Regions from separate parts of the Butyrivibrio hungatei genome, predicted to be linked through region 1. Evidence: predicted binding sites of a transcription regulator. Region 1 holds the regulator's gene; each other region holds the start of a gene.
The links. The regulator HrcA, encoded in region 1, represses chaperone genes, less so after heat shock. The targets are predictions, from matches to a motif close to TGTTAGCACTCNNNNNNNNNGAGTGCTAACA.

Region 1 (8,293 bases):
ATTGGGGCTATAGTGTCTCTTTTTATATGGAATTGTTCTATAAAAAAAGATGTTCAAAAGACAAAGATTATAAAGGAATGTGCTAGTAGCCTTCCTGAAAAACAACTTAGTATTGCCACGAAGGCAGGATTAAATGCAAATTGTGTATTTGTGACTGATAAGATTGATGAAGTTGTTACAGTTGGAATTAGAGAATATATGATTTTGCTTCCACAAACTGATTATTCTGACATAGATCTTTATAATATTTTTGTTCACGAAGCTGCTCATATAAAGCATAGAGATATTAGAAATAGAGTGTTGTTACATGCCTTTTGTTGTATCTTTTGGTGGAATCCAATTTTTAGGTTGTTTGAGAAAGACTATTCCATTCTTATGGAATATCGATGTGACGAGAATGCAGTACAATTCTATACGTTATCTGAAAAAATAGCCTATGTGGAAACTATGAAGAAGATGACAGTAGTGAAGCTAGATTATTGCTATAGATATATGGAAGCTGGCTTTGCTATTGCATCAAGGAAATCGATGCTTATTTCAAGAGCTGACAGAGTTTTTATAAATGAAAAAAAGAATATAAAAAGGATAGCTGTTGCAATAGCGTTGGAGATATGTTTGTTCTTTTTGTCATATGCTGTAATATTCCAACCATATTATGAGCCAGAAATAGAAGGTGAAGTAGCGGTTGATGAAACAAACGCATATTTGATTAAGGAAGATGATGAATATAGAATCATTATCGATGATGAGGATTGGGGCATTGTTCCTAAAGACGATTTAAAAACTAGACCATATTGCAGATTGGAAATAAGAGAATGAAAAAAATATTTGTTAAAAGTTTATTACTAGTAGCTACAGTTTTGATCATGAAAAACAGTACAATTACTTGTTATGCATGCGCTACAAATGCTGGAATTAGTAGCGCGCATGATGGTAAAGCTATTATTCTTAGCGAAGAAACTGTTTGGAAGTATAGATATCACAATGGTAAAAGACAAAAGAGATTGTGGTCATGTTCTAACAATTGTTGGATATCTGATCATTGGATCGATATGTGACTAAAGAAAAAACTAGGCAGAATGAAATTCTGCCTAGTGAAATGCTGCAGGTCTTGGCTTATTGACCTGGATGATCTTTGAAGCTTCTAAGTTTCTGAGGAGTAACAGCCTTACTTTTCCCTGGTATTCTGGCTTTACCATGTAGTGGCAGTAGGTCTCGATAAGTGAGAAAAGATTTGCTGTTCTTCCTTCAATCTTAAAGTTGTTGATTCCCATTGGTACATATTTTTCCCAGATAAGCTCTGGTGAAATATGAGTTGAATATTCCTGGATGGTGTAGATGCAGTTCTTGTCACCGTATTCACAAGTCCAAGGAATGATATGCTTTCTCTTTTCAGGAGGAAGCGTTCTGTTTTCCATTATTATCTTCTGATTAAGGGCGATGTTCTTGTAGTGATCACCGCGGCGCTTGCAATCTGGAACGCATAGAGCGTTTACAAGGACTTCGAGCTTTTCTTTGTGATTGATATTCTCAATGATGTCCCACTTGTTATTCATGTTGTAGTCAAGGACTACATACTTATAGTCTTTTTCAAGTTCCTCATTAAGAGCGTCCACATCACGGATCTCTTTGCATGTTGTGGAATCAATCTTGTAGGAAGGATAGTTGGTTCTGATGAATTCTTCCAAAAGAGGTGAGAATACCAGAACTTCATTTTTACCATTGTCACCGGCCTTCAAGCAGAAGTTACAGAAAGGGTCCCGGAGATCTTCCTCAGTAATGAGGGGATTTGTGAAAGTGAAACGAACAGGAATGCCCTGAGAGTTAATGCTCTTTATTACATTTTCTACAAAGGCTCTGTCACACTGGTCATTATCTATAAGTCTTCCGCCGTTCCAAAGTGAAAAAGGAAAGCAACCAAAAAAAGATGCTATTTCAACACCTTCGCGGAAGTAATGAGGATACTGTTTTAATAAGCTAAGCCAGTACATGTTAAGCGGATAATTGTAACGAAGTCCTGGCAGATGAAACTTTACTGAAGCCATTTGAAACCTCCCAAATACCGATAGTTCTTTACTTTTTTACTATACTTTTTTTGTCAGAAATCTTCCAACCAAATCTTGCTAGAAGGTTTCGAACTATTGCTAAACTTTAGTACTGTGAACCATTGAAATAATGTGCTATACTGTTTGTCAAAGGTTTTTTAATCAGGAGGTTGGGTATGATAAATCAGCAGTACAAAGATATGCTTGGAGCAAAGTCAGTGATCAGAGAGCTGTCAGAATATGCAACAGCCAGAGGAAAAGAAATAGGCTACGAGAATGTCTTTGATTTTAGCCTTGGTAATCCAAGCGTGGAAGTGCCAAAGGAATTCACAGAAGAAATGATAAGACTTTTGGAGACAGAAAACACCATGACTCTTCATGGATATACTCCTAGTCTTGGTAATCAATTATATAAAGAAAAGATTGCAGAGTCTTTAAATAAACGCTTTGGAATGAACTATGGTCCTGAGCATATTTTTCCTACTACAGGAGCTGCAGGCGCTATATCACACGCAGTACGCGCTGTTACAAAACCTGGTGATGAGATGATCGCTTTTGCACCATTTTTTCCTGAGTACAGACCATATATAAATGGCGCAGGAGTTGAACTAAAGATTGTTCCTGCTGATACCGAAACTTTCCAGATCAACTTTGATAAGTTTGAGGAAATGCTTACAGATAAGGTTATGGCAGTTCTTGTTAACACGCCCAACAATCCTTCAGGTGTAGCATATGGAAAGGCAACTTTAGAGAAGCTTTCTTCTATATTAAAAGAAAAGTCAAAGGAATATGGACATACTATTTTCCTTATTTCAGATGAACCTTATAGAGAAATCGTATTTGAGGGTGCAGATTCTCCATATGTTTCTAAGTTCTATGACAATACACTTAGCTGCTATTCATTCTCAAAGTCTCTTTCACTTCCTGGTGAGAGAATTGGATATGTGGCAGTTAACCCAGCATGCGAGGGAAGTGATATTATCGTTCCTATGTGCGGACAGATTTCAAGAGGCACAGGACACAACTGTCCTCCATCCATCATACAGCAGGCTGTTGCCAAGGTTTGCCACATGACAGCAGATCTTTCTGTATACGAGACCAACATGAACATTATCTATAGCACTCTTAAGGAGCTTGGATTTACTGTGGTCAAGCCAGATGGAACCTTCTATATCATGCCAAAGGCTTTAGAAGAGGATTCTGTTGCATTTTGCAAAAAGGCCAAGGATTACGATCTGATATTTGTGCCTGCTGACGGATTCGGTGCTCCGGGATACTTCAGAATGGCTTATTGCATTGACACTGATAAGGTGAAAAGAGCCATGGATAGGTTGCGTCAGTTTGTCGGTGAGGTGTACAAGGCTTAAATATTGATTTAACCGACATTTTTTGTCCCTAAATCCGTTGACAATGGGGGTTAATGGGAGTAAACTCTATTTCGAAAAGACTTTATTGTTTTAACGAGCTATATTAATCAAGTGTGATTTTTTGAGGAGGAGACAAGAAATGGCCGAGATCAAGAAAACAGAGACATCTGTAAAGCCTGTTGCAACAATTAAGACTCCAGTAGCTGCAACAGCAACTAAAACACCAGAAGTAAAGGCAGCAGCTCCAGCAGCAAAGAAGCCTGCAGCTAAAAAGCCAGCTGCTAAGAAGGCTGAGCCAAAGAAGGCAGAGGCTAAAAAGCCAGCAGCAAAGAAAACTACTACAAAGACAGCTGCAAAGAAGCCTGCTACAAAGACAACTGCAAAGAAGACAACAGCTAAGAAGGCTCCAGCAAAGAAGCCAGCAGCTAAGAAAACAGAGGCAGTTCAGGTTTCAATCGAGCTTCAGTATTCTTACAAGCACATTCCTTATGAGAAGATTGTTGAAGATTCAAAGAACAACTTCGCATATGAGATGGGCGGAAATGTAAATGATATCAAGAAGCTTAGCATTTACGTTAAGCCATCAGAGGATGCAGCTTACTATGTAGTAAATGATAAGGTTCAGGGAAGAATTGGACTTGAATAATCTTATATAAAACAGGATTGCCCTCCACGAAATGTGGAGGGCATTTTTGATGCTGTAGATTAATACATTTTTTATAAAAACCTATGTTGACATCGGTCTTAGAAAGTTGTATTTTAAGTTACAGAAGATGTTAGCACTCAAATCAAGTGAGTGCTAACACTTGAAAAATAGATACCATTCCAATGAATTTAACCGGTGAATACAGAGGAAGGGCGATATGGAACTAGACGAGAGAAAAAGAAAAATACTTCATGCAATCGTTAAGAACTACCTTGAAACAGGAGAACCTGTTGGTAGCCGTACTATTTCCAAGTACACAGACTTAAATCTTAGTTCTGCTACTATTCGAAATGAGATGGCTGACCTTGAGGAGATGGGACTTATTTTGCAGCCTCATACATCTGCAGGTCGTATTCCTTCAGATCAGGGATACAGAGTATATGTAGATGAGATGCTCAGGGACAAGGAAAAAGAAGTAGAGAACATGAAGGAAATGCTCCTTGATAAAGAGGAGAAGCTTGAGAATCTTCTTAAGCAGGTAGCTAAGACACTGGCAGTTGATACCAACTATGCCACAATGATCTCAGCTCCACAGATCAGGAAGAACAAGCTTAAATTCATGCAGATATCTAAGGTTGATGATGAGCATCTTTTGGCAACCATTGTACTTGAAGGTAATGTCATTAAGAACAAGATCATTCCTGTAGAGGAAGTGCTTGATGAAGCTACAATGCTCAAGCTCAATATTCTCATGAACACTAGACTTGATGGTCTTGCAGTTGAGGATATCAATCTGGGACTTATAGCTAATGTCAAACAGGAAGCTGGCATACACAGTGAGATCATAGGTAATGTCATTGATGCCGCAGCTGAGTCGATTACAGCTGATGAGGACCTTCAGATATATACAAGTGGAACTATGAATATTTTCAAATATCCAGAACTTACAGATTCCACAAAGGCAAGCGAACTTATAAGTACATTCGAGGATACCAAGGATCTTTCCAGTATCGTTGAGGATACATTGTCTTCCGATTCAGAAGAGACTGGCATTCAGGTTTATATAGGTAATGAGACTCCTGTTCAGGCCATGAAGGATTGTAGCGTAGTAACAGCTACTTACGAACTTGGTGATGGAATGAAAGGAACGGTCGGAATTATCGGACCTAAGAGAATGGACTATGACAAAGTTATTTCTACTTTGAAGAATATGAGACATGCGCTGGATGCTCTTTACAAGAAAGAGTAGCGCATATTTATATAGATGATTTACGAATTAGGAGGCATTTACATTGGGTAACAAAGAAAATAAAGAAGTTCATGGTAAGGCCAAGAAGCCTGTAAGTGAAGCAGATAAAGAAGTTCTTGAGAACATCATGGAAGAACTTGAAAAAGAAGCAGAAGAAAAAGAAGAAAAGGCTGCAGAAGAAACTGCTTCTGAAGAAAATGTTACAGAGGCTGAGGCAGAAACTTCTGAGGAAACTAAAAAAGAAAAGAAAGATCCATTAAAAGAGAAGATTGATGAACTCAATGACAAAGTCATGAGACAGATGGCTGAGTTCGAGAACTTCAGAAAGAGAACAGATAAAGAAAAGGCACAGATGTTTGAACAGGGACAGGCTAATGTATTAGAGAAGCTTTTACCTGTTGTCGATAATTTCGAGCGAGGACTTGCAGCAGTTCCTGAAGCGGACAAAGACGGAGCCTTTGCAGACGGTATGAACAAGATCTACAAACAGCTTATGAAGCAGCTTGAAGACCTTGGAGTAACCCCAATTGAAGCTGTGGGAAAAGAATTTGATCCAAATCTTCATAATGCAGTAATGCAGGTTGAAAGCGAAGAATTTGAATCAGGAATGGTTGCACAGGAACTTCAAAAGGGATATATGTTCCACGAAACAGTGCTTAGACATAGCATGGTTGGTGTTAGTCAATAAAGTTTAAAACTATCAGATAATTTAGGTATGGAGGAAAGAAAAATGAGTAAGATTATCGGTATCGATCTTGGTACAACAAATAGCTGCGTAGCAGTTATGGAAGGCGGAAAGCCTACAGTTATAGCAAACGCAGAAGGCGCTAGAACAACACCTTCTATCGTTGCTTTCACAAAGAATGGTGAGAGAATCGTTGGTGAGCCAGCTAAACGTCAGGCAGTTACAAACGCTGACAACACAATCTCATCAATTAAGAGAGATATGGGTACAGACAACGGTCGTACAATTGACGGCAAGAAGTACTCACCACAGCAGATCTCAGCTATGATTCTTCAGAAACTTAAGGCTGATGCAGAGCAGTATCTTGGCGAAAAAGTTTCAGAGGCAGTTATCACAGTTCCTGCTTACTTCAACGATGCTCAGCGTCAGGCTACAAAGGATGCTGGTAAGATCGCTGGTCTCGAAGTAAAGAGAATCATCAACGAGCCTACAGCAGCAGCTCTTGCTTATGGTCTTGATAACGAAAAAGAGCAGAAGATCATGGTATATGACCTTGGTGGTGGTACATTCGATGTATCAATCATTGAGATTGGTGATGGCGTTATCGAAGTTCTTTCAACAAACGGTGATACACACCTTGGTGGTGATGACTTTGACCAGGCAATCATCAACTGGATGGTTCAGGACTTCAAGAATAAGGAAGGCGTTGATCTTTCAGGTGACAAGATGGCTATGCAGAGACTTAAGGAAGCTGCAGAGAAGGCCAAGAAGGAACTTTCATCTTCAACAACAACAAACATCAACCTTCCATTCATTTCAGCTGGAGCAGATGGCCCTAAGCACTTCGATGTAGATCTTACAAGAGCTAAGTTTGAAGAGCTTATCCATGATCTCGTAGAGAGAACAGCAATCCCAGTACAGAACGCTATGAAGGACGCTGGACTTACAAATGCAGATATTGGAAAGGTACTCCTTGTTGGTGGATCAACCCGTGTACCTTGCGTAGTAGAGAAAGTTAAGCAGCTCACAGGTCATGAACCTTCCAAGAACCTTAACCCTGATGAGTGCGTAGCTATCGGTGCTTCTATCCAGGGTGGTAAGCTTGCTGGTGATGCTGGTGCTGGTGACATTCTTCTTCTTGATGTAACACCTCTTTCACTTTCAATCGAGACAATGGGTGGTGTTGCTACAAGACTTATCGAGCGTAACACAACAATCCCTACAAAGAAGAGCCAGGTATTCTCAACTGCAGCTGATAACCAGACAGCCGTTGACATCAACGTTCTTCAGGGTGAGAGACAGTTCGCTAAGGACAACAAGTCACTTGGACAGTTCAGACTTGATGGAATCCCTCCAGCAATGAGAGGAGTACCTCAGATCGAGGTTACATTCGATATCGATGCAAACGGTATCGTTAACGTATCAGCTAAGGACCTTGGAACAGGTAAGGAGCAGCACATCACAATCACAGCTGGTTCTAACATGTCTGATGAGGATATCGATAAGGCTGTTAAAGAGGCTCAGGAGTATGAGGCTCAGGATAAGAAGCGTAAAGAGGGTATCGATGCTCGTAATGAAGCTGACTCATTCGTATTCCAGACAGAGAAAGCTCTTCAGGATGTTGGCGACAAGATCGATGCAGCTCAGAAGCAGACTGTAGAAGATGATATCAAGGCTCTCAAGGAAACACTTGAGCAGACTAAGGATAAGGAGCTTTCAGACAGCGAGATCGATTCACTTAAGAGCCAGAAAGAGAAGCTCATGAACGATGCTCAGGCACTCTTTGCTAAGATGTATGAGAGCGCTCAGGGTGCAGCTGGTGCAGCTGGTGCAGCAGGCCCAGATATGGGTGCTGGCGCAGGTCCTGATATGGGTTCAGCAAACACATCAAGCAATGATGACAATGTTGTTGATGGCGACTACAGAGAAGTTTGATCTTAATAAGTCAGAATTAATAAAAGTTTTATAATACAAATAGCCAGGCGAGCTTTTCTCGTCTGGCTATTCAGAGTATACTGATTCTAATTGACAGCGATATAAGGTTGAGGAGTAATATGGCAGAACAAAAGCGCGACTATTATGAGGTTCTTGGTGTCAGCAAAAGCGCATCTGAGGACGAGATCAAAAAAGCATATAGAGTACTTGCTAAGAAGTATCATCCAGATATGAATCCTGGCGATGCAACAGCAGCTGAAAAATTCAAAGAGGCTTCTGAGGCATATGCCGTACTTAGCGATCCAGAAAAGAAGAGACAGTACGACCAGTTTGGCCATGCTGCATTCGAAGGAGGCGCTGGCGGAT
Region 2 (8,293 bases), 740 kb from region 1:
ATGGTATCGTTGATCTGTGCGAGCCTGTAGGCAAATATATAGATAGCTTTAATGATCAGGAATACCTTGATGAGAACGGTGAAAAACACAAGGTTCCTGATGACAAGAAGATGAGGATCTTTGAGCTTATGAACATGACATCAGGTCTTGTTTATCCAGGTGTTAATTCAGAAGCAGAAAAAGAGACAGGCGTTTTATTTGATGAACTTATTGATCGCCTCTCATCTGATAACCAGATGTCAACTTTGGAGTTTGCTGAAAAGCTTGGTAAGCTTCCACTTAATTTCCTCCCTGGAAGTCATTGGCAGTATGGAACATCAGCAGATATCCTCGGCGCTGTTATCGAGAAAGCTTCAGGTATGAAGTTCAGCGAGTTCCTCAAAGAGAGACTTTTTGATCCTCTTGAGATGGTTGATACAGCATTTTTTGTACCAGATGAAAAGAAACCTCGTCTTGCCCATGCATACCAGGCAAAGGGTAATGACCTTGAAGAATATAAGGGAAATAACCTTGGTATCAGAAATAATGGCGGAGTTAATGCTTTTGAATCAGGTGGGGCAGGTCTTTTCTCAACATTAGATGACTACTCACACTTTGCCAGAATGCTCATGGATGATGGTGTTTACAGAGGTAAGGTAATCCTCACAGAATCAGCTGTGAAGTTCCTTACAACAGGTAAGCTTCTTGAATATCAGCAGAGAGACCTTTGGAACTGGCGCGGACTTGAGGGCCACACATATGGCAATCTCATGCGTGTTATGGATGATCCTAAGCAGGCGCTTATTCTTGGAAACAAGGGTGAGTACGGCTGGGACGGCTGGCTTGGAACATACTTTATGAATGATCCATCCACCAAAACTACATTCCTGATGATGACTCAGAAAGCTGACTACGGCACAGGACATGTAACTAGAAGAATCAGAAATATATTTATGTAAGAAACAAAAAAAGAGCCATGGGGACGGGGGTGGTGAGCTACAACCCCGTCCCCATGGCTCTTTTCCTCAGATCTCCGACAATGATATTACCATCTCGGCGGTTTCAAGGAGGCCAGTTCCTGAATCCATGGCACATTTCTGGAGATATTTGTGAGCTTCAGGCTCAGTCATATGATGCCTTTCCATCAGAAGATGCTTGGCATCGTCTATTGTCTTTTGATCCGCAGCGCTTCGCTGCAAGCGGCGTTCTTTAGCTTTCTTTTTACGTCTGCTTACGCCTTCCAGCATCATACTAAGAGATGAAAAGAGCTCTGACTTTTTTAATGGTGACTGAAGGAAGATGAGCTTGCCATCTGCGTTATCAAATGGCGCCTTGTCTGGAGACGCCACCATAAGCATCTGGAAGTACTCGGGCATATTATCGAGGAGTTCATTGTAGAGCATGTCACTTAAGCGGTGGCCGCATATGACGACACCGCTTCCTAAATCTTCCATGGCAGATAAAGCCTGCATTCCAGAGGAGCAGACAAGTACGTTATCGTATCCACCACGGCCCAATATGCTCTTAAACTTAAGACCATCTTCGGTCTTAGCAAAGGCTACAATGATATTCAACCCAAAATCCTCGAAGTTTCATTAAGTGGTAAATTTTAGAAAAGATTAAGGTATTTGCCGACTTCCCACTGAGTTACGCAGGTGCGGAAGTCTTTCCATTCCTTATTTTTAGCTTCAAGAATCTTGGTATAGATTGCATCTCCAAGAATCTCTTTTACAAATGGATCTGCCTGGTAAGCGCTTAGAGCTTCGCCAAGTGTAAGGGGAAGAGTTTCAAGGCCATTCTCGTTGTTGCCACTTACTTCTGCAGGAGGAGTCAGCTTCTTGGAGATTCCGTCCATGCCTGCAGCGAGGATAAGAGCAATCGCAAGGTAAGGATTGCAGGTTGCATCTGGATTTCTAAGCTCGATTCTGGTGCCGTTACCCCTATTGGAAGGAATCCTTATAAGAGCGCTTCTGTTGGCAGAAAGAGAGGACCAGGAAACATTTACTGGTGCATCGTAGCCGGGAACAAGCCTTTTGTAGGAATTGACAACAGGGTTTGTTACAAGAGTCATACCTTTAACGTGGGCAAGTATGCCAGCGATGAAGTGCTTGGCTGTATCTGAAAGCTTCTCACCTTCTCCGCAGAAAACATTTTTGCCATTTTCATCCTCAGCGATGATATTGATGTGCATACCTGATCCAGGGATTCCCTCAACAGGTTTTGGCATGAAGGTGGCGTAGAGACCGTGCTTTTTGGCGATTGTCTTAACGGCCATTCTGAATGTCATGATCATGTCTGCAGTGCGCTCAGCGTCTTCTTCTTTGAAGTCGATCTCGTGCTGAGCAGGAGCAATCTCATGGTGAGAAGAGGAAATATCAAATCCCATTTCTTCGAGGTTCAGGATGATATCTCGACGTACGTTTTCGCCCTGATCAGCTGGTGCTACGTCAAAGTACCCGCCTCTTTCATGAGTCTTAGTTGTTGGCTGTCCGTCATCATCATAATCAAATAAAAAGAACTCAGGCTCCGGGTTGATCTTGAAGTTAAGGCCCATGTCCTTAGCTCTTTTGACAACTTCGTGAAGAACGTTTCTGGAGTCACCTGCGAAAGGCTTGCCATCAGCTGTGTAAACGTTGCAGAACATTCTGGCAACTTTGCCTGACTGTGGTCTCCATGGGTAGATCTCGAAGCTGTCGAGATCAGGATAAAGATACATGTCACTTTCGTCACTTCTCATGAAGCCCTCTACGGACACGCCATCAAACATGCACTCATTGTTAAGAGCGCTTTCGAGCTTGCTTGCCGCGATGGCAATATTCTTTGGAATACCAAAGATATCGCAAAACTGCAGTCTGATAAATGCTACGTCTTCTTCTTCGACAATCCTAAAAATGTCTTCTTTGGTGTATCTGGCCATTTCCAAACCCTCCTAATTAGTCTTCTTCCTCGTCATCCATATCATTAAAAGCAATAATCGAATCGATTATATCTTCAAAGTCCTCGCGGAGTTCCTCTAAAGTATCACCTTCGTAGGTGTAGATCTCGCCGTCTATCTCGACTTCCCCTGTGTAGTAATCACAGTTCTTGTCATAGTTAACGGTTCCTGTGTATCCTTCGTATTCGAATTTATCAGTAGACATAAAAATACCTCTGCTTTCTAGGCATATATAATGCCGTAAAAAGCAGAGGTCATATCTAAGACTTTAGGATTTAAGAATCTAGGGGTAGGATAGTTATGGTATCATATCAGTCCTTAACTTCGATTCTGGCTGCTTCTTCCTTCTCAGGAATTGCCTCTTTCTTAGGAAGACTAACTGTAAGTACGCCGTTCCTGTACTGTGCGATTATGTCCTCAGGCTTAAGACCATCTACACGGAAGGATCTCTGGTAGGATGAACTTCTTCTCTCACGACGGATATATTTGCCGTTATTATCTTTTTCATCCTTATTTTCGCTGTGTGAAGCACTAATTGTCAAGACATCATTTTTAAGATCGATCTTGATATCTTCCTTATTGAATCCAGGGAGTTCAGCTTCCAGCTGATAGCAGTTGTCCTTCTCGATAACATCAGTCTTCATCAGACCTGTCATTGACTGGAACTGCTGGTCTTTGGCATTTGTATCACAAAGGCCATCGAACAATCCTCTGTTAAAGAAATTATCCATCTCATCAAAGATATCATTGTTACTCCAAATCATAGGCATCAACATAAGTCATCACTCCTTTTCTATTTAAATTTCGTTGTAGGTTGTAGTAGTTTGTAGCAGTTGACCTTAGAGTGTACTCAGATGTGTTGCTTAAAATCTAATTAGCACTCTCTAATGTTGGCTGCCAATTTCTTGTTACAAGTATGTTATAGAACAACTAGAACAATAAGTCAACACCTAAAAAATAAAAAAAGTATAAAATCGAAAAAAGATGCGTATCAGCTAGCTTTAAGCCGATACGCATCTTTATTTTACGGGTCTTGTCTACCTCTATTAAATTTCTCTTTCTCTTGCTCCGTCAACTTCACCGCTGAGGAAATGTCTCCTACAGAGTGATACATAAGATTCGTTGCCACCCATCATGATCTGTTCGCCACTTCTCACAATTTTTCCATTGCTCACACGAGCGTTGAAGTGGGCTCTTCGTCCACACCAGCAGACAGTTGGCACTTCTTCTATATAGTTGGCGATTTCCATAAGTCTCTTGGATCCTGTAAAAAGATGACTTGTGAAATCAGTCCTAAGTCCGTAGCAAATTACAGGAAGATCGTACTTGTCAACAATCTCAGCAAGGAGATCAACCTGCTCCTCGGTGAGGAACTGCGCTTCATCGACTATTACGCAGTCAAGCTTGTCCCATGCATTGGACTTACCTGTGTACCACTCATTTTTGACTTCATCAAGAAAGTCTTCAACGAAGGTGCACTCTGCGCTTAGTCCTATTCTTGACCTGATAGTTGTATCTCCGTCGCGGTTGTCAGCCTTTGGTTTTAAAAGAATCGCATTCTGACCCTTTTCGATATAGTTATAGCGCACCATCAGTGCATTAGCCGTTTTAGAACTCCCCATAGCTCCATATCTGAAATATAATTTACCCATTGTAAACTCCCCGAATCGTTATTTTTTTCAGCTATTTAACTATACACTTTTCAAGGCTTTTTATCCACATTTTTCGGAGCAGAGAGCATTTTTACATGGCTGCCATATCTACCTGCTGAACAGTTCCAACACCGCCGCTTTCCCTGAGGAACATGCCGCTTGCGCGCAGCATTCCTGCAATGGCAAAAGAGCTGTTGTACTGCGTAAACTCAGTCTCAGCGCTTCCAAGATAGATCGCGCCTACATCTGCTTCCGAAAGTGATAAGAGACGGTCCTTTCCGTCCTCATCGCGAAGCCAGACTCTGAGATGCTCGTAGACTTCGTCGTTTTCGTCGATCCAGCCATTTCCATCTTTGTCGTACATTGCAAGATCCTTGAAGCCATTTCCACTCTTTGTGCCAAAGAGTTCTGAACCATTGTTTATCTTGCCATCTCCATTCTTATCAAGTGCAAGGAAACCACTGCCTTCGCCAAGGTTAGAGATCTTTTCCTCCTGACCATCGCTGTCGAGGTCAAAATAGAAAGTCTGATCACTGATACTTGTCACATCGCTTCCCACATTGATAACAAGTGGATCAAGGTAGTGACCTTTAGTTGCAACGCTTATTCCAGCATATTCACATAAGCGTCTGGACATGGAAAATTGAACATTAAAGTCAATTGTCCTGCCGTCTTCAGTAAGGGCCATCCCCTGTCCTGAAAATGTGGTCTGTTCCTCCTCAATGTGTAATTGCTCGATTGTAGTGACACTTACATAAGAATTGTTTTCAAGCAGCCCTGATGCTTCTCCAAGAGTTTTTGTATAATACTTGCTTTTGTTGTCGCCGCCAAGAAGTTCAAGGAGCTGTAAGATTCTCGATAGGAGAGTGCTCCTTATCTCAGAGATCTGATCCTCCAGCGTAGATCCGATCTTACTGATCTGCTCGGTCTTTGATGGCTTTAGCGATGAATAGGACTGGCTGCTTACAGCCTCATCTTCACCGCTTGTTTTGGATAATTCCAGGCTATCCATTTTCTTTTCCTGATCATTTAGACTTTCAAGAAAAGAGCCTTTGGTCACCAAACCAGTCTGTACCGTAACCGAGTTTTCCTCGTAGTACCTGTTGTTTGAGACCATGTTCACATTTGCCTGTGCAATTTTCATGGTACCTCCTTATGTCTTGAAGGCCCAAAAAAAGGACCTTCATGCGAAGTAGAAACTCGTCCATGAAGACCCCACGCTTTCCATAGCTAGTAGATGTTGGCACGTCATCTAATTATATTATCGGAGAAAATGGGCTGGAGATTAACGGGAAAAAAAGAAGCAATTTTTTTCTTGCAAAATTTTGAAAAGATGTTAAGATATATTACATAAGATGTTACATATACTGTGACACTTATAAAAAAGCAATTTGTAAATTATACAAATCGCTAATCCCAATCCTTTTTGAATCTCATAAAAGCGAAATACGCCGGTGACTGCAACAGCCGGCGTATTTCATGTCTGTAAGCATGCGTGCCAGTAAAAAACAAAAAGCTGGTACGCTTTTTTATTATTCATGGATCATCTTTGGGAAAACGTGAATTATATTACAAAAAATATTACACAAAACGCAATATATAGTAATAAAAACGCATTTTGTATTATTCAATATCTGATTGCTGATTCAGATCAAGGTAGCCTGTGGAGAAACCAAGGGCTGGATCTTCTTTGCAAAAGAAACTAAGACTGACGTGTGTATTATTTTTTGAAAGGTCAGTGTAGTCTGCGCCAAGAGGATCCAGCTCATCTGATTTAAACCAGTATCCGGATGGAATCAGCTCTTTTTGCAACTTATCAGAATCAACCTCTGCTCCGTCGATGAGGAAATTATCAGAAGAAACATAGAGGTCTTTGTCTGATTTATTAACGATCGTGAATATGTATCCACAGTCATTTTCCCTGCACTTGTAAGTCTTGTAAACATCCACCATATCATTTGAAAAAACTAGAACTGAATTTTCTTCAAGCTCAAGTGGATAAGTAAAGTTGCAGGAAGTCTTGATCCTAACAGGATCTTTTAATTCATAAATGTTTTCGAAGCCTTTCTTTGATGAAACTCTAAGTTCATTAAAGACAAGTTCGCTGACCTTCTCAGATTCTCCAAGGTACATCTGCTCGTAGATGGTAACGGTCTTATTTTTTTTAAAATCGTCATAAAAGAGAATGTAGCCTTCGCAGGCCATTCCGCTATTTCCAGCGCAGTAAAGTGAAGCAGAAACGTCTTTTCCTGTATTATTCTCAACCTGGAACTCCATGACAATGCTTCCGTAGTAGCCGTCGTCACCAATTCGCTTAGGATTGGTGTAGATACCAGTAAGGGTAATCTTGAAGCCATTGGCGTCGCAGATAACACCGTCGCCCTGGATAGCGTTGCCAGATTTAACATAGCCACTAAACTGCTTATCAATAGTTTCATTCCCTCTTCCTGAGAAAAGAGGATCCATAAGCAAGAAGATCAGACCAATTCCCAATACAAAGAGATTTATTCCAACAAGTGCAAATATTGTATTTCTAATACGCTTTAAGGTTTTTTTGGCTTCTTCCTGAGCCTTTTCTTCTCTTTGGGAGATGATCTCCTTGGTCTGTTCATCAATGAATTCACTTTTTACATTGAACTTGGAAGTCCATTCGATGTCCCTGTCAAAAGCGCCTCCGCACTGAGGACAAACCTTGTGTATTCTAGTGTCTACCTTGGCTCCGCAGTAATCACAGGAGATGATAGGATCGTCAATCTTTAAATTCCTGGCCTTTTCTTCAGCAGCTTTTTTGACCTCGTTTCTGCTGATGACATTGGCCTTGACCTTGCAGTAGTGGATGATCTCAGCGATGAGATATACCAGCAGTGCAACAATAACTAATGCAAAAATCATGATCTAAAACTCTTTCCTTTTTATCTAAAAAATTACTTGTCACCATGAAGTACAACGAGCCTGTTGTAAGGAATCTCGATGCCTTCTGCGGCGAATCTTTCCATAAGCGTTACAAGTACGTCTGAACAAGACTTAGGATTGTCCTTGAAATCTCTGGTTTCTACCAGGGCCCTAAGTGTGATGCCACTATCACCACAGTTTTTACAGAGAACTGTAGGCCTTGGACCGTGGTGCAGCGGATGCTCGTAGATGACGTCAGCCATGATATTCATGGCCTTTTCCATGTCGGTTCCGTAGGCTACAGATATTTCTACAGGAAAAGAAAAGCTCTTTTCCTGAGTGTAATTGACGATGGTTGCAGAACCTACGATGGAGTTAGGGATGTAGATGATCTCGTTCTGGTAGGTCTTGATGACAGTGTGCCTTAAGGTGATGTCCTCAACATAGCCTGGGTCGTGGTCGTCGATCTTGACTCTGTCGCCGATATCAAATGCTCTTGAATGTGTTGCGGAAAGTGAGATTCCTGCAAAGACATTGGCAAGTGTTGACTGGGCAGCAAGACCGAGAACAACAGCGGCGATTCCGGATGAAGCGATGGCTGTTTCCCAGGTTTTAGAAAAGGCTGGGATTCCGGAGAGGGCTGTAAGTGCTGCTATAAGCCATATTACTGCGATTATGATGCCCTTTAGGAAAATAAGGAAGAGCTTTCCTCGCAGCAGCTTTTTGTTCAAAAATTTATTGATCAAAAGATTTAGAACATACGCAACCAGAAATGGAAGAACGTATTTCAAAAATATGGATAAGGCGTCATTCATAGGTGTTTGCTCCTTATTTT
Region 3 (8,293 bases), 450 kb from region 1:
GGTATATGGGCTATCATAAATCTATTTCCAATATACTTCATGTTTACTTTTTCACTTAAGTCAAATGAGGAGATATTTGGATCCAATATCATAGGTCTTCCAAAGCACTGGTTGTGGTCTAACTTCACATCCGCTATGAAGACAGGAAACATGGGACTGTATTTCTTTAACAGTTTACTTGTAACTACTCTTGCCATTGGCATATCGCTCATGGCAGCTCTGATGGCATGCTACGCTATTACAAGGATCAGGTGGAAACTAAGCGGCCTTGCTAATGCATTCTTTATGCTGGGACTTACGATTCCTATTCAGGCCTCAATCGTTCCTGTATATGTAATCTTGTCCAAGGCACATTGGCTCAATAAGTATTCTACACTTATTGTCCCTTATTCAGCGTTTGCCCTGTCCATGGCAATCCTCATTTGTACAGGATTTATGTCAGAGATCCCGATGGCTCTTGATGAAGCAGCAAGGATCGATGGATGTGGACTGTTTGGCACATTCTTCAAGATCATTCTGCCGCTTATGAAGCCTGCTTTTTCTACTGTTGGTGTTTATTCATACCTTCAGTGCTGGAATGAGTTTATGTTTGCCAACGTTTTCATTTCCGATTCCTTCCACAGGACACTTCCTGTAGGTATTAAGGCACTTTCCGGAGCCTACACAACTGACTGGGGACCAATCGGTGCAGCCCTTGTAATTGCTACATTCCCAACACTTATCGTTTATATCTTCTTAAGTGGCAAGATCACCTCAAGTTTCATTGCCGGAGCTGTTAAGGGCTGATCATAATAATGTTGATTTTTTTTCAGCAGTATCCTTTTTGTGAGGGTACTGCTGAAATTTGTTGTATAATAGGATAAACGTTTTTTAGTTTGTGGGGGAATATGAGAAAGTTTCTGTGGCGGCGTGTTAACGAACTTAATGAGAAAAAGACTCTTTCATCTAGCCTAAAGAAGGTGATCCTGGGCATAGTTCTTTCTACTGTTGCAGCATTTATGCTGGCAACCTATGTCATTACCAAGAGAGAGCAGATAGATTACGGAATGAGGGATTCTGAGAATGTTCTTAGGACTCTTTCAAGTAATATCAGCTCTGAAATGGAAAAGTACATGTCTCTTTCAAGACTTATCATGACTGAAGACAGGCTTGTGACCTTCCTTAGAGCATCCACACTTTCCGTTGATATAGGTATGATAAATGATGCCAGGTACGGTATTATGGACATTCTCAATGTTACTGAGGGTGTCGATACTGTCATGGTATTTAGAGAAGATATGATAATGCTTGCCACCAGGAACTTTATGTATATTTATGACTATGACCGCATGGATGGCAATGAGTGGAAGCAGGAAATCTATGATGGTTTTGGAAGTACTGTGGTGTCCCTTGATACCTTTGGTATAGCTGCCAGAAAGGATTCAAAGGCCGTAGTTACTGTGGGCAGAGCTATTTATGATACATCCTCTCAGAAGAGAACCGGAATTCTTCTGATGAATATCTCAAATAACGTCTTTGAGAGGATGCTCGTTAGAATACGATACAATAATATCTGTATTCTTGGAGATGACGGCACTTATATCGCAGGAAATAAGGGCTATGCGCAGTATTTTGATGATTATTTTCTAAGTGAAAAGATAAAGTACAGGAATATCAAGATCGGGGGCGAGAGTCAGCTTTTGTCTGGCTGTCAGGTGCCAAACCTGCCTATAGTGATACTTAGAGTATCACCCTACGGTATGGAGGGCATTCCTTTTAGAATGCTGTATGTACTACTGTTTCTTTTGACTGTATTTATGATCATTGCGGTATATGTAGTTCTTTTCATAAGACAGACCATCACCAATCCAATATATGAGCTGTCTGCGTCAATGGAGAATAATAAGAAGTCGGGTGAGCTAAGGAAGATTGACGTAGAGGTGCCCTACAGCGAACTTGAAATGCTAGAGGGCGACTATAATAGCATGATCGACCATGTAAATGAGCTGTTTGATGAGCTTGTTGAGAAGGAACAGACACTGCAAAGGGCGGAGCTTAGAGTTTTGCAGGAGCAGATAAAACCGCACTTTTTGTATAATTCGATAGAGACCATAGGATATATGGCTATGGATGCCGGAGCTGAGAAGGTTCATGATGCTCTGGAAACCCTGGGCAGCTTTTACAGAAACTTCCTTAGTAAGGGAGACAGGGAGATACCTCTTTCAAGGGAGATATGGATAGTTAAGGATTACCTGTCTCTTCAGAAGCTGCGATATGGTGATATCCTGGAGGATGAGTACCATATTGACGAGAAAACTCAGGACTTTGTGGTACCAAAGCTTATCCTGCAGCCGCTTGTGGAAAATTGCATCTACCATGGTATACGAATGAAGGGGGAAAAGGGTAAAATAGAGATAACCAGTAAGCTTGTGGATGGAGAACTTCATCTGACAGTCAAGGATACTGGAGTTGGAATGAAGCAGGAGGATATAGACAAGATCCTTTGTTCAAAAAGGGAAGAGATGGATTCAAATGACTCAGAGAGTTTTGGCCTTTGGGGAACTATTGAGAGAATAAGATATTATGCCGGCAGGGATGACGTAGTTAGGATTGCAAGTGAAATTGGGGAATTTACTGAGATCGAGTTTATCATTCCAGATAAATCGGCGTTGATGTCCAGGGGGTGAATATAGTTATGGGAAGAATGTATAGGGTTATGATAATTGATGACGAGGAGTCTGCAAGAAAGCTCATGAGGGCATCAATTGATTATGAGAGCCTGGGCATGCAGGTAGTTGGCGAAGCTGCCAGCGGGATTGAGGCTATCAATACTATTGATGAGCTAAGGCCTGATATAGCCTTTGTTGATATCAATATGCCATTTATGGATGGAATTGAATTTACTACAGTAGCAACCGGCCGCTATCCTAATCTGATAATTATCATAATGACGGCGGTTGACCAGTTTGAATATGCCAGAAAGTGCGTAAGTCTGCCTGTTTTTGACTATATGTTAAAGCCTATGGTGAGAGCTGAGGTTACCAAGGTTTTGGAGAGGGCAAAAGAAAAGCTTGAAAGTAGTGAGACAGCCTCTCCTGAAGAACTGAAGTCTGCTGGTGAGTCTGAGGAAGAGATTTCCGAAGAGGGAAATCTTGGAGAAGCTAATGCTACTGAGGTTATCAAAAAGTATGTAAAAGAGAATTTCACTGATTCTAAGCTTAATCTTGCCTTTATTGCTCAGAACTTTGGATTTAGTTCCAGCTATTTATCAAGGAAATTCAAGCAGGACACTGGCAAGAACTTTGTGGAATATCTGACTGATCTTCGCATGAAGAAGGCTATCAAATACGCAGAGAACGGCTACAAGATGTATCAAACAGCTTCTGAAGTAGGGATACCTGATCCAAACTACTTCAGCAGGTGTTTTAAAAAATACGCTGGCATGAGCTACTCTGATTACGTATCCGAAAGGAGTTCGCAACCCGATACTTCTGTGAGTTGAGGACGCCAAAAGAAGGATAATAAAACATTTCTGCGCTTATTATTTTCTCAGTGATACATAAGACAATATAAAAACCTTAATCGAAAAGTTTCACCTTGTTCAGAACACCTTTCGATTAAGGTTTTTATATTGTCATGTATCATCTTCAAAAATAAAGTCGCTTAGAAATGTTTTATTATTACTTCTTTGGCTGGCCTTAAGATCATAGAAAAAGAATGTGCTAGAACTCTACTCTTAATAATATCAGGGAGAAATGTGTGGAATTACCTGCAATTCAAGAAAGTAAGGCAATGCAGGTAAGAAATATAACAAGTTAATAAGTTGACTAGATGAGAAGAGTACCTGCAATTCAAAAAATGAAGGGGATGCAGGTAAAGAATTGAGCAAATTTTATTGTAGTGTTGAGGTAGTCGTTACCTGAAAGTAATGATTATGAGGAAATGCAGGTAACAAAATTGGGGTATTATAAAACTTGCTGAAAAGGTTATTACCTGCATTATGCATTTTGAAAGGATTGCAGGTAACGAATACGAGGGATTTAAAAATTTGCTTGGAAAAGTATTACCTGCAATACATACTTTGAAGTTAATGCAGGTAATGAAGGCGAGGAACAGGTAACAATCTTAATTTCATAGACAGGTAAAGTGAAAGGATAGGAAGTTTTTCTGAGCGATTTTATTTTTGAAGATGATACATGGCAATCTAAAAAACCTCAAATGAGAAGTGTTCTGAACGAGGTGAAACTTCTCATTTGAGGTTTTTAGATTGTCTTATGTATCACTGAAAAAATAATTAGCGAAGGAAACTCCATATCCTTCACTTTACCGTCATGATTTACACTTTACCGTCCTGACTTCAAGGATGTGCATTGCCTGGTCCGTATTTTTTCATAAGCTGACCAAGGAACATAGGCATGAAGATGAAAATCAGGATGTAGCCCACGATGAAGGTTAATACTAGTGACTTTAAAAACATTGGCAGGAATGAAAGCTGTGCCATGCCGCCACTTTGCTTCATGGCCATGGTGTAAGCCAGTAACACCATGATAAGTGTCATGAGCGGAGTGTAGATGAGGTTTGAGATGAGGCTGCTCATGCATCTCTCAGGAAGAGAGTGAGGTTTCATTTTCATCTTTTTGCACACATCACTTGATACCTTGCCAACTGGAATGACGAGGCCTATCAAAAGGCTTATGATGGTGCTGACTACAAAGCTTAAAAGGAAACCGGGAATAGTAAAGTGGCCGGATGAAAGAGTTCCAACAAGTGAAAGACAAAGACTCATAAGGATACTCATTCTGATAGCCATGTGAAAACTGATCTTTTTCATCTGTTCCTTCATATCTACCTCCATATGAACTTAGACTAAATACCATCTGCTGCTAGAAATACCAATATTATAGAACTAATTAGTTATCAAAATCATCAACGTCGTGGATATCATCAGCTCCGAATCCGATATTCTGCATGCTGACTGTTCTACGACGGATTCTAGCTGCTTCTGAAGCCTGAAGAAGGAAATCCTTGATCTCACGTCCGTGTTTGATGTTCTTCATGACGATAGTACGGTCAGTAACATCTGATGTGTAAAGAGTAATAGTAGAAAGACCTACAAGACGCTGCATAAATGTTCTTGTGATCTCAACGTCGCTGATCTTGTACATGTAGCAGTCGTTTTCACGAACTGTCAAAAAGCCTTTGATAATAGTGAAATCATTTTCTCTGATCTCATAAGTTGTAAATGTCCAGGGAAGTCCAAAAAAGAGAATGCGTCCACGTTCTCTGTACTTAAGCTCTCCCTTTGCTTCTTTTGATGTCTCATACTGTTCTGGATTTGCTATTTTTGCCATAATATCGCTCCGTATGTCATGTTTATATTTCTTCTATTTTCTCATGATTAGACCAAAAAGAAAATAGAAAGTTACCATTCATGGTTGGATAAATACTATGAATGACAGTACTAGAAAAGTGATAGATAATTGTTAGCACTCATTAGTTGTGAGTGCTAATTTTTTATTGACTTTTAGTCATGACGGTCTTACAATTTCTTTTGTACGGAATCAGTGGCTTCCGTAGATTATTTAAATAAAAGGAGTGAGAATCATGGCTTCAAAAAAAGGTAATCTTTCAATCAACAGCGAGAACATGTTCCCTATAATCAAGAAGTGGTTATATTCGGATCATGATATTTTTTACAGAGAAGTAATATCTAATGCATGCGATGCAATCACCAAGATCCGTAAGATGGATATGATGGGTGAGTACACACTTCCAGATGGTTTCAAGCCACGTGTGGACGTTGTACTCAATGATAAAGAAAAGACGATCAAGATCACGGATAACGGTATTGGTATGACAGCAGAAGAGGTTGAGGAATATATCAACCAGGTAGCTTTTTCAGGAGCTACAGATTTCCTTAACAAGTATAAGGATAAGGCTAATGCAGATCAGATCATCGGCCATTTCGGACTTGGATTTTATTCAACTTTCATGGTATCTGATTCAGTAGATATCGATACACTTTCATACAAGTCAGATGCAGCATCTGTTCACTGGACATGCGATGGCGGTTCGGATTTCGAGATGTCAGATGGCAGCAAGGCTACAGTTGGTACTACAATTACACTTCACCTCTCAGAGGATTGCCTTGAGTTCTGCAATGAGTACAAGGCAAGAGAAGTTATTGAGAAGTATTGCTCATTCATGCCTTACGAGATATATCTTTCAAAAGAGAACGAGGAAGGAACAGAAACTATCAAGGCAAGTGAGAAGCTTGATTCTGATACAGTTATCGAAGAAGTTCATCCTGAAAAGAAAGAGGGCGAGGATAAAGAGCCAGAGCTTGAGTACAAGATCAAGAGAAGACCTCAGCTCCTTAATGATACACATCCTCTCTGGGCAAAAACTCCTAAGGATTGTACAGATGAGGAATACAAGGAGTTTTACAGAAAGGTATTCCGCGATTACAAGGAGCCTTTATTCTGGATCCACCTCAATATGGATTACCCATTTAACTTAAAGGGAATCCTATACTTCCCTAAGATCAATATGGAATTTGAGTCAATTGAGGGAACTATCAAGCTCTATAATAACCAGGTATTTATTGCTGACAATATCAAGGAAGTCATTCCTGAATATCTGATGCTCCTTAAGGGCGTCATTGATTGTCCAGACCTTCCACTTAATGTATCAAGATCTGCACTTCAGAATGATGGCTTCGTCAAGAAGATCTCTGAGTACATTTCTAAAAAGGTTGCAGAGAAGCTTGCAGGTCTTTGCAAAACTGACAAAGAGAACTATGACAAGTATTGGGATGACATCAGTCCGTTTATTAAATATGGTTGCCTTAGAGACGACAAATTCTGTGAGAAGATGACGGACTTTATTCTTTTCAAGAACCTTGAAGGCAAGTACCTTACAACTCCTGAAGCTCTTCAGATCAACAAAGAGGCTGAGGATGCTGCTGCAAAGGAAGATGCAGTTGATGAAAACGGCAACAAGGTAGAGGCTGAAGTAGTAGACGACAAGAAGGATGCTGCAGATAATAAGAAGGACGAGGACAAAGAGCCACGTACTATCTATTATGTAACAGATGAACAGCAACAGAGCCAGTACATTAAGATGTTTAAGGCTCAGAAGATGGATGCTTTCATCATGAATCACAACATCGATGTTCCTTTCATGCAGCAGCTTGAGTCCAAGAACGAAGGTATCCGCTTTGCAAGAATCGATGCTGACCTTACAGATACATTTAAGTCCAAAACTTCCAAGAAGGTAGCAGCTGAGCTCGAGGAAAAGGAAAAAGAACTTTCAGAGAAGATCAAGAAGGCTCTCAAGAACGACAAGCTTACTGTTAAACTTGAAAAGTTAAAGGATAAGAAGATGTCTTCAATGCTCACTGTTTCAGAAGAGTCAAGACGTATGGCCGAGATGATGAAGATGTATGCTATGAATGGCATGAACATGGGCGATTTCGGTGCAGAAGGCCAGACACTTATCTTAAATGCAAACCATCCTCTTGTTGAGTACGTAATGGAGCATGGTGATGATGATAACACCAAGCTTATCTGTGAACAGCTTTATGATCTTGCGCGTATTCAGAATGCACCTCTTGAAGGTGAGGCTATGACTAAGTTTGTGGCTCGCAGCAACGAGATCATGATGAATATTCTTAAGTAATTTTATTTCAATAATACAAAGCCAAGAAACTCCACTAAAAAAGTGGAGTTTCTTTTTTGGTTATATTTACTTTATCCTTATTTTAGATTTTAGGAGAAAAAACTGTTGTAGAATTTACATTGTGCATATTCAATTTTACATAGGGGAGGGGAGTATGAGGAACAAGATTTTTATTACTTTTTTTGTTGTAAGTGTATTTGCTGTAATTGTTGCTGCATGCGGGGAACGCAAAAAAGAAACTTATGATGTGTCTGATCTGGAAGCTACAACTCTTACTTCTCAGGCCATTGTAGAAGCGAAGGAGGAAGCTTCTGCTACAGAAGCCAGCGCATATAATGAGATGTTAAAGGAGCATGTCCCAATGGATATTTCAGGATGTGACACCTTTACACAGATAGTCAATAAACTTAGCCCAGGCATGGCTTATGCTAATGTCAGGATAGGTGATACAGATGTACTCCTGGTTACAGAGTATACCTACGATTATAAGATGGATAATTCAGGGAATATGGCAGCTATCGATGCTGAGATCTACAAGTACAATGAAGCTGGCGCTCCTGAATACGTAGGATATATAACTGCAGGAGGAACAGCTTATCCACTGTCAGTAAAGGATGATTTCCTCTATGTGGGA

Region 2: the regulator HrcA is predicted to act here: its motif matches at 3,787-3,817, upstream of bhn_RS02435 (Hsp20/alpha crystallin family protein).
Region 3: the regulator HrcA is predicted to act here: its motif matches at 5,461-5,491, upstream of htpG (molecular chaperone HtpG).

What each region holds. Positions count from the first base shown of each region.
Region 1 is NZ_CP017831.1:2,830,743-2,839,035, reverse strand. Features, by position in the region: gene bhn_RS13140 (M56 family metallopeptidase) at 1-819, shown strand, start outside; gene bhn_RS13135 (hypothetical protein) at 867-1,058, shown strand; gene bhn_RS13130 (hypothetical protein) at 1,092-2,045, opposite strand; gene bhn_RS13125 (pyridoxal phosphate-dependent aminotransferase) at 2,222-3,412, shown strand; gene bhn_RS15815 (DUF6465 family protein) at 3,552-4,058, shown strand; gene hrcA (heat-inducible transcriptional repressor HrcA) at 4,276-5,307, shown strand; gene grpE (nucleotide exchange factor GrpE) at 5,351-5,995, shown strand; gene dnaK (molecular chaperone DnaK) at 6,038-7,927, shown strand; gene dnaJ (molecular chaperone DnaJ) at 8,047-8,293, shown strand, end outside.
Region 2 is NZ_CP017831.1:423,702-431,994, forward strand. Features, by position in the region: gene bhn_RS02415 (serine hydrolase domain-containing protein) at 1-938, shown strand, start outside; gene bhn_RS02420 (ANTAR domain-containing response regulator) at 1,005-1,553, opposite strand; gene glnA (type I glutamate--ammonia ligase) at 1,589-2,896, opposite strand; gene bhn_RS02430 (hypothetical protein) at 2,913-3,119, opposite strand; gene bhn_RS02435 (Hsp20/alpha crystallin family protein) at 3,226-3,690, opposite strand; gene bhn_RS02440 (thymidine kinase) at 3,961-4,566, opposite strand; gene bhn_RS02445 (hypothetical protein) at 4,658-5,710, opposite strand; gene bhn_RS02450 (hypothetical protein) at 6,190-7,458, opposite strand; gene bhn_RS02455 (mechanosensitive ion channel family protein) at 7,491-8,273, opposite strand.
Region 3 is NZ_CP017831.1:2,385,690-2,393,982, reverse strand. Features, by position in the region: gene bhn_RS11110 (carbohydrate ABC transporter permease) at 1-786, shown strand, start outside; gene bhn_RS11105 (sensor histidine kinase) at 888-2,666, shown strand; gene bhn_RS11100 (response regulator transcription factor) at 2,675-3,481, shown strand; gene bhn_RS11095 (hypothetical protein) at 4,337-4,822, opposite strand; gene bhn_RS11090 (PH domain-containing protein) at 4,890-5,330, opposite strand; gene htpG (molecular chaperone HtpG) at 5,584-7,659, shown strand; gene bhn_RS11080 (hypothetical protein) at 7,814-8,293, shown strand, end outside.